Regions from separate parts of the Gordonia sp. B8661-1 genome, predicted to be linked through region 1. Evidence: predicted binding sites of a transcription regulator. Region 1 holds the regulator's gene; the other holds the start of a gene.
The links. Region 1 encodes LexA, which represses DNA repair genes until DNA is damaged. Its sites were predicted from a motif close to CGAACANNTGTTCG; they were not measured.
Positions count from the first base shown of each region.

Region 2: AC4JJG_RS01935 (HNH endonuclease signature motif containing protein) is a predicted target of LexA. The motif match lies at 2,631-2,644, and genes of this name have one in related genera.

Region 1 is NZ_JCAHRL010000003.1:305,786-310,717, forward strand. It holds gene ptsP (phosphoenolpyruvate--protein phosphotransferase) at 1-1,634, shown strand, start outside; gene lexA (transcriptional repressor LexA) at 1,644-2,363, opposite strand; gene AC4JJG_RS08885 (LysM peptidoglycan-binding domain-containing protein) at 2,624-3,196, shown strand; gene nrdR (transcriptional regulator NrdR) at 3,327-3,797, shown strand; gene hrpA (ATP-dependent RNA helicase HrpA) at 3,827-4,932, opposite strand, start outside.
Region 2 is NZ_JCAHRL010000001.1:407,582-412,513, forward strand. It holds gene AC4JJG_RS01920 (glycoside hydrolase family 65 protein) at 1-1,387, shown strand, start outside; gene AC4JJG_RS01925 (hypothetical protein) at 1,467-2,180, opposite strand; gene AC4JJG_RS01930 (PadR family transcriptional regulator) at 2,177-2,539, opposite strand; gene AC4JJG_RS01935 (HNH endonuclease signature motif containing protein) at 2,690-4,207, shown strand; gene metG (methionine--tRNA ligase) at 4,259-4,932, shown strand, end outside.

The DNA.
Region 1 (4,932 bases):
TCGTCGGCGGGAAGGCCTACGGGCCTGCGGTCCGGCCGGGGGTCCGCCCGACCTATGACCCCGAGGGTGCACCGGAGGTCGCCGAGGATCAGCGGGACGCGGAGGCGGAGCGGTTCACGAGCGCCGCCGCAACGGTGGCCTCCCGGCTGCGTGACCGTGCCAGCAGCACCACGGGTGCGGCGAGCGAGGTTCTCGCGGCCACCGCCGGACTTGCCGAGGATCGGGGCTGGGTGGGTGCCGCGACGGCCCTGATCGCGAAGGGCACGCCGGCGCCCGCCGCGGCAGCCGCCGCCACCGAACAGTTCGCCGCCATGTTCACCAAGCTCGGCGGGCTGATGGCCGAACGCGTCACCGACCTCAACGACGTCCGTGACCGAGTGATCGCCGAGCTGCTCGGTGAGCCCGAACCCGGTGTGCCCGAACCGGATCAGGCGTCGGTGCTGCTCGCTGACGACCTCGCGCCCGCCGATACCGCCGGATTGGATCCGGCGGTCATCATCGCGTTGGTCACCCGGCTCGGCGGACCGACCAGCCACACCGCCATCATCGCGCGGCAGCTCGGCATCCCCTGTGTGGTGGCCGTGGCCGGGCTGTCCGAGATCCCCGCGGGAACACCGGTTCTCGTCGACGGCACCGAGGGCACGGTGGAGACCGGCGTCGATCCGGCGACCGCCGCGGAGGCGATCGAGGAGAGCCGCCGGAACGCCGAGAAGATCGCCGCGTGGTCGGGGCCCGGACGCACCGCCGACGGCCATGAGGTGGCGATCCTCGCGAACGTCGCCGACGGCAAGTCCGCGCGTGCGGCGACCGACCGTCCGGTCGAGGGGATCGGGCTGTTCCGTACCGAGCTGGCCTTCCTCGACCGTGCGGAGGCGCCGACGGTGGACGAGCAGGCGTCGCTGTACCGCGAGGTGATCGACGCCTTCGACGGTCGCAAGGTCATCATCCGCACGCTGGACGCGGGTTCGGACAAACCCCTCAAATTCGTGGATCAGCCTCGTGAGGAGAACCCGGCGCTGGGTGTCCGCGGCGACCGGATCGCGCTGGCGCACCCCGAGATACGCGCCACCCAGCTCGATGCCATCAAGGCCGCTGCCGAGGGTGCCGCGTCGGCGCCGTGGGTGATGGCCCCGATGATCGCGACACCGGCCGAGGCCGCGGCGTTCGCGACCGAGGTCCGCGCCCGGGGACTGGTACCCGGCGTGATGATCGAGATTCCGTCGGCCGCGATCATGGCGCAGCAGATTCTCGCGGAGGTGGACTTCGTGTCGATCGGCACCAACGATCTGACGCAGTACACGATGGCGGCCGATCGGATGTCCGCGGACATGGCCACTCTGACCGATCCGTGGCAGCCCGCGGTGCTCCGGCTTGTGGCGGAAGTGGCGCAGGCCGGAAGCGCTGCCGGCAAACGCGTCGGTGTCTGCGGCGAGGCGGCCGCCGATCCCGTCCTGGGCTGCGTGCTGGTCGGTCTCGGTGTGTCGTCGCTGTCCGCGGCCCCCACCGCGGCCGCCGCCGTGGGGGCGAGGCTCGCCGAGGTCACCCTCGATCAGTGCCGAGCGGCCGCGACGGCGGCGCTCCCGGCGGCGTCGGCCGCCGAGGCCCGCGCCGCCGCGCGAGACGCTCTGGGCTGAAAGGGTCTGTCAGATCCGGCGCATCACGGTGACGACCTTGCCGAGTACGGCAGCGTCATCACCGGGGATCGGGTCGAACAGAGGGTTGTGCGGCATCAGCCACACGTGACCGTCCTTGCGCTTGAACGTCTTGACCGTCGCCTCGCCGTCGATCATCGCCGCGACGATGTCGCCGTTGTCGGCGACGCTCTGCTGACGGACGACGACCCAGTCGCCGTCGCAGATCGCCGCGTCGATCATCGATTCGCCGACGACCTTCAACAGGAAGAGTGACCCCTCGCCGACGAGTTCACGGGGGAGTGGGAACACGTCCTCGACGGCTTCCTCGGCCAGGATCGGGCCGCCCGCGGCGATCCGGCCGAGCACCGGCACGAACGTCGGGGTGGGCAGCTCGGCTCCGGTGGACGAATCATCGGGCGGCGTGGTGTCGCCGTCCTGGATGTTCACCGCGCGTGGCCGGTTGTGGTCGCGTTTGAGCAGCCCCTTGCGCTCCAGGGTGCGGAGCTGGTGTGCCACCGAGGACGTGGAGGTGAGCCCGACCGCGTCGCCGATCTCGCGGATGCTCGGTGGGTAACCGCGCTCGCGAACCGACTTGCGGATGTAGTCGAGCACCCCGCGCTGGCGGGGGGTCAGCGCGGCCTCGGCGGCCTCCGGGTCGGCGATCGGGGCGTCCGGGCTCGTGTCGGAATCGCGTCCTCCGCGACTCCGGCCGCCGGTTTTGTCGGTCATCGTGTTCAGTCCCTTCTCGGACGATTCTGCAGGTCTGACGGGTCTGGAAAGTCGGTCTGCGCAGGTGATCGGGGTCGTCCCCGAGCTCCCGGTGTGCCCGAGAGTAGCCGAACGAACGACCGTCTTCAAACATTTGTTCGACGTGTTGCGGGACTTTGTCGGTGCCGCGTGCTACAAATCGAACATAGGTTCCATCGACCAGATGTTCGATAAGACGTTTGTTCGACCGGACATCATCGACCCGAGCACAGGAGAGCACGATGAGCACCGCAACGCTGATGAGCCCCGCAGCCCCGTCCGGCGCACGACGCGTCCCGGCGTCGCCGGTACGGACGGCCGAGTTCGAGATCCCGGCACCCGCCTCGCGGACGCGGCGCGCCCCGTCGACCTTCGTGCCCGCGGGGCCCTCGGTCCGTCCGCGCGGCAGCGCTCGTACCGAGGCCCGGCGTCCGGACGACCGCCGCCCGGTCGGCGCATCGCCCGCCGTGGCGCGGCGTCCGGCGGGCACGCGCTGCGCCGCACCGGCGGTCGATCGGCGCGTCGTCGCACGCCGTCGTGCCGCCGCGGTGGCCGTGCTGGTCGGCGTGGGCCTGGCTCTCATGGTGTGGGTCGTGGGCATCGTCGGCTCGAACTATGCGGCCTCGGTGGCCCCGGCTCCGGCCGGCACCGAGGTGGTGCATGTGCGGCAAGGGGATTCGCTGAGTTCGATCGCCGACCGGGTGGCGCCGGACATGCCCCGCCAGACCGTCATCGAGGAGATCATGGCGCGCAACGACCTGTCGTCCTCCGGTCTGCGTGTCGGACAGGCGCTGGTGACTCCCGCATACCACTGAACGGAGACCACTGAGGACGGAGCGGAACCGATAGGACGGTAGTCTCGTGACAGAGGGCCCAGCCGGAAACCGGCACGGCGCACCGTCGATTCGCTGCGCCGGCGTGTCCCGAGATGTGCGTGAGGACGACATGCGCTGTCCGTTTTGCAAGAACGACGACACGAAGGTCGTTGATTCGCGAGTCACCGATGAAGGTCAGGCCATCCGCCGGCGTCGGGCATGCGCGCAATGCGGCCGGCGCTTCTCCACCGTGGAGAGCGCCGTGTTGTCGGTGGTCAAGCGCAACGGCGTGACCGAGCCGTTCAGCCGGGAAAAGGTCATGCGAGGCGTGCGTCGTGCCTGCCAGGGTCGGGACGTCGAAGAGGGCGCACTCGCCCTGCTCGCCCAGCAGGTGGAGGACACCGTCCGGGCGTCGGGATCGGCCGAGATCCCGAGCAACGAGGTCGGATTGGCGATCCTCGGGCCTCTCCGTGATCTCGACAAGGTCGCGTATCTGCGATTCGCGTCGGTGTACCGCTCGTTCGAGTCGGTCGAAGACTTTCAGCGCGAGATCGACGACCTCCAGACGGAGTCGGCTCCGGCCGGCGACTCCGTCCACTGAGGCGGGCGCGGCGGTCCGCCGCGATTCCGTCAGCGAAACTGCTCGAGGGCACGTAGGGCGCGCTTCTCCGAGATCGGATACGCGGTGCCCAGACGCTGCGCGAAGAGGCCGACGCGAAGTTCCTCCACCAACCACTGCGCGAAGTCGTTGAACGCGTCGCGACGTGCCGCGGGGAGCTGTGCAAGGCGCTGATTCCAGTACGCGATGACCCGGTCGACGGCATCGAGGCCGGCCCGATCCCGGGCGGGGGCGAGTGGCAGATCGTCGAGGCGTGACGTCGCGGCGTCGAGGTAGCGCGGCAGTCGCTCCAGATGTGTGCGTGCGGTGTCGCGTACGAAACCGTCGAAGATCAGGTGATCGAGCTGCTCGGCCACATCATCGGCGGCCACGGTGCCGGTCTGTTCCTCGATGGCGGCACGGACCGGCGACACGCGCCGCAGGGCGTCGATCGCGGCGGTGAAGTAGGCCGGCGCGGCATCCGACACCTCGTCGCGCACCGAATCGGTCAGCGCGCGAAATGATTCCGGAGATCGCACGCCGGACAGGTCGCGGCCCGCGAGGGCGTCACGAATGGCGCGGCGGGTGCAATCGGCGACGAGATCGTCGACGCTGCCATAGGGGCTCTGGCTCAGCGCGAGACGTCCGGCGGGGTCCAGGGTGGACACGATCTTCTTCGGCAGCACGGGCAGAGCGCGATCGAGCAGGACCACGATCGCGTCGGCGATACGCCGGTCCCGGTCGGCGGCCGATGTGGCCTCCGCGAGACTCACGGCGGGGGCGCCACCGGGACCCGGGACGACATCGAGCGTGGGATAGCGGGTGACCTGTTGCCCGGCGACCGTCAGTCGACGCTCGGCGGGCAGTGTGCCGATGCCGTCGGCGGTCCAGGAGGTGTGGACCGAACGAGTCCGCTCGCCGGTGGCCGGGGCATCGGTGAAACGTGCGCGGAGCTCGGTCAGCGACGATGCGCTGGCGATGATCTGTCCGTCCGTGTCGGCGACGGCGAAGGTCATCGTCAGATGCGGCGGCACTTTGTCGATATCGAAGTCCTTGGGGGACACCGTCATCGTGGTGATCGCCGACAGTTCACGTGCCAGACCTGTGGTGAGCGGTTCGGCCCGCGGTGTGAGGCGCG
Region 2 (4,932 bases), on a different contig from region 1:
GGAACTCCAGCAGGCCATCCGCTTCGCCCTGTTCCACGTCCTGCAGGCGGGCGCCCGCGGCCAGTCCCGCGCCATTCCCGCTAAGGGACTGACCGGACCCGGCTACGACGGTCACACATTCTGGGACACCGAGACCTTCATCCTCCCGATGCTGACCTACACGGTGCCTCCCGCCGCAGGCGAGGAATTGCGGTGGCGCCACGCCACTCTGGACAAGGCCAAGGCCCGCGCCATCGAACTCGGTCAGCGCGGGGCGATGTTCCCGTGGCGGTCCATCAACGGCGACGAGTGTTCGGGTTACTGGCCCGCGGGCACCGCCGGCGTCCACGTCAGCGCCGACATCGCGAATGCCACCGCACGGTATATGCGCGCCACGCACGACGAGTTGTTCGAAACCGAATGCGGCGTCGAGATTCTCGTGGAGACCGCCCGGTTGTTCGCCGGGCTCGGACACCACGACAACAACGGCAAATTCCGCATCGACGGCGTGACCGGTCCCGACGAGTACACCGCCGTGGTGAACAACAACGTGTTCACCAATCTTGCTGCGCAACAGAATCTCCGAGATGCGGTGGCCGCCGTCAACCGGCGCCCGGACGTCGCACAGGCCCTCGGTGTCACCACGGCCGAGGCCACCCACTGGGAGTCCTGCGCCGACAACATGATGATCCCGTTCGACTCGGATCTCGGCGTGCATCAGCAGTGCGAGTCGTTCACCCAGTTGGGTGCATGGGATTTCGAGGCGTCGGTGGGCAAATACCCACTGCTGCTGAACTATCCGTACTACGACCTGTATCGCAAGCAGGTCGTCAAGCAGGCCGACATGGTGTTCGCGCTGTACATGTTCGGCAATCACTTCACCCCTGAACAGAAGCTGCGCGACTTCGACTACTACTACCCGCTGACGGTGCGCGACTCCTCACTGTCGGCGTGCTGCGAGGCCGTCGTCGCGGCCGAGGTCGGCTACCTCGACCTGTCCTATGACCTGATGTGCGAGTCGGTGTTCACCGACCTCCATGACCTGCACGGCAATGTGTCGAGCGGCCTGCACATCGCGGCCCTCGCGGGTGCCTGGACGGACTGCGTCGCCGGATTCGGCGGCATGCGGGACTTCGGCGGCAAGATCACCTTCGCCCCCCGACTGCCGAGCAGGTTGTCGTATCTGTCCTTCCGCATGATCGTCGGCGAATCGAAGATCGTCGTTGCCATCGATCCGAAGTCGGCAACCTACCGACTGCTCTCGGGGCCACCGATTCACCTGTCCCATCACGGCGAACAGTTCACCCTCGAGGAGGACGCGCCCGTCACGATGGACATTCCGGAGATCAAGCAACTCGAACCGCCGAAGGCACCACCGGGCTGCGAGCCGTACCGCCGGCTCGACTAACCTGATCCACCGAGTCGGCGACGACGGAGTCATCCACGGCGACAACGGCTTCGGCGCGCAGCACCGTCGAGGTGCGGACCTAATCCACGCCGTCGCCGTCGACGGCTGCCTGCGGGCGGACCTGCGCCCTTGTGACCGCGACGTGGCGAGCGAGCCCGATGGTCACTGCCAGACCGGCGACGGCTACGACGATGACAGCCGAGAACACCGCTGTCGTGGCACTGAAGTCTCTCCACCACGCGAGAGCGACCGCGGCGCCGGTGGTGAGCGCGGCGCCAATCGGCAGCAGGGCGGCCAGCCACTTCACGGTTGCCCCGGTGTGCGGATCGCCTACGGCGGCCAGTGCGCCGCGACCGAATACGAGCGCGCAGAGATATGCGAAGACCACGGACATCGCGTACAGCGGGGCCAGGAGCTCGCCCGGGTAGAAGGTGGATTTTCCGGCAAACGCCAGGAACGCTGCGCCGACGATGAATGCCAGGCCGACGGCGATCCCCGCCAGCGCTGCCGGGACAAGCAGGTGCAAACGTAGGGCACGACCGGATACTCCACGTTCGTGCGCCCACTGTCTGAACATCTCGGGCCGGTCATCACCCAGCACTGCGGTCGGGCTGTAACCGTCGGCGTACGCCGCGCAGAGCTCCTCGTCGAGTTCGGTCAGCATCTCGTGCCGGTCGGTTCTGCGTACCCCGATGTGGCGCCACTGCCGGTTCGCCTCGGTCAGTATCTCGCCGAAGTCAGTGTTGCCACCGTTCCGGGCGGTCTGGTCGTGGTCTGTCAGCGCGTTGTTCATGCCGTTTCCTTCTGGTCGACGTGGGTCGAGTTCGTGGATTGCAGAATCGCGGTGACGCCGGTGGATACGGTGAGCCATTCCGCTGTCCCGCTGTCGAGCGTGTCGATGCCGTCGGTGGTCAGTGAGTAGTACTTCCGTGGCGGCCCGCTCGGCGACGGCCTCTTCTCCGAGGTCACGAGGCCGGCTTTTTCCAACCGCGTCAGGAGCGGGTACACAGAGCCGCCCGACACCACCAGGTCGTGTTCTGCCAACCGCTCGGTGAGCTCATATCCGTACACCGGCCGCTGCCGCAATAGCGACAGGAGGCATAGGTCCAGTACTCCGCGAAGAACAAGGCTTCGCCTCTCGGTAGCTATCATGCTCAACATGCTAGCCCGCACTAGCGTGCTCTGCAAGATACCGATGCGGTGTTGCGGCCGCGGCCGCGGCACACACGATCGGCTTGACTATCGAACGTGTGTTCGATATAGTCGGTTATTCGCAGGTCATGGCATCGGGGGGTGAACCATATGACCGCATCGGTCGAACTGTCGTCATCGCTGACGGACATGTACGCGCAGCTGGAATCGTTGGTCGATGGCATCGTTGCCGCGTCGTCGCAGTCGTGTTCGGAAGCCGAGCTTGTCGAGTTGGCCGAAACGCATGAGCGGTTGTATCGGCGGATGGCGTTCGCGGGGCATCGGCGGGTGATGGATGTATCCGATCGTGACGCACACCGATCAGCGGGCTGTCGTTCGATCCAGGACTTCATGTTTACGCGCCTACGCATCACCGACTTCCGCCGTCGCATGGATGCGATGAGCGGACTGATGCCCACCTACACCCTGCAGGGCGAGGTGAAAGAGCCCGAATGTCCCGACACCGCAACCGCTTTGGCCGAAGGTGCGATCAACCCCGATCATGTCGGTGCTGTGCTCGATGTGATGAAGAAGCTGCCCGCGGCGGTGTCGGTCGAGGACCGGGAAGCCGCGGAATCGACGCTTGCTGAATATGCACGAGAGTTGACACCGAAAAGTATTCGTCAGGTCGGTGCACGCATCCTCGCTCATCTCGACCCGGACGGATCCTTGACCGACGACCGTGATCGGAAACGACGCCGCCGATTGTCGGTGCTCGATCCTGATGTGCAACAGATGTCGAAGATCGTCGGGTATCTCGACCCCGAAACCCGAGCCATGCTCGATGTGGTGATGGCAGCCTGGGCCGCACCCGGGATGAACAATCCCGACGACGATCAGTCGCCGATCGGGCATGTCGATGAGGCAGATCCGGAGCGGGTGAAGGAAGCGGCACAACGGGATTCGCGTGGTGCGTCGGAGCGTCAGCACGACGCCTTCAAGGCGCTGCTGCGCTGCGCGTTGGATGGTGGTGTCCTCGGCAAGAGCCATCGAGGGCTACCACCACACCTGATCATCAAGATCACCGAGAGCGAACTGCGTGAACGCGCAGGCCTCGGCCACACCACCACCGGCGCCGATCTGCCCATCTCCGACGTGATCAAGTTGGCAGCCGAATCCCAGATGTATCTCGCGGTGTTCGCCGATCACACCAACGAGCCGTTGTATCTGGGTCGAGCCAAACGATTGGCCAACCAGGCCCAGAGGTTCATGAGTTTCGTCCAGTACGGCGGGTGTTCGGTACCGGGGTGTCCGCGACCGTTCTCCCACACCGAAATGCATCACGCCGAACAGGATTGGACCGACGGCGGCACCACCGACGCCAACGCCATGGCCCCGGCCTGCCCACCACACAACCGACTCGTCGGACCCAAGACCGGACAACTGTCGACCATCAAGATCCGCACCGGCCCCGACCGCGGACGCTACGGCTGGAGACGCAACACCACTGGCGGAGTGCCACCCGACACACCGAAGACCAACCACATCCACCTCGTCGACGAACTCCTTCGTCGACCGCCGCCCTCCCGCAGCCGGACGGAACCGGGCCTGCGCCAGGTGCTCGCGGCGCCCTGTGTCAGGCGGCGCGACCGCGACGAGCGCGGCGTCGACCCGGCGGCGCCACGATGAACACGGCTCCCCGAGGTGCAGCGCAGGTCACCCAGTATTCTGGGCAGCACTATGGCCTCAGCTCAGAATTCGCACGGCGACGGGAAACCGTACTACCTGACCACCGCGATCGCGTATCCGAACGGAGCGCCGCACATCGGTCACGCCTACGAGTACATCTCGGCCGATGCGCTGGCACGCTTCCGGCGACTCGACGGATACGACGTCCGGTTCCTCACCGGCACCGACGTCCACGGCCAGAAAATGCAGCAAACCGCCGAGACCGAAGGCGTCCCGACGGCCGAACTCGCCAACCGGAACTCCGACCGATTCCAGGCATTGCAGGAACGCCTCGGGTCGAGCTTCGACCGCTTCATCCGTACATCGGACGACGACCACAAACGCGCCTCCGAAGCGATCTGGCAGCGCATGGCCGACGCCGGCGACATCTACCTCGACAAATACTCCGGCTGGTACGACGTTCGCGACGAGACCTTCTACAACGAAGCCGACACGACCGTGAACGACGCCGGGGAACGGGTGGCCACCGACTCCGGGCACGTACTGACCTGGACCGAGGAGGAAACCTACTTCTTCCGGCTGTCCAACTACCAGGACAAACTGCTCGAACTGTACGAGAACCATCCCGAGTTCATCGGCCCCGACGTCCGGCGCAACGAGGTGGTCAGCTTCGTCAAGGGCGGCCTGAACGATCTGTCCATCTCCCGCACCACCTTCGACTGGGG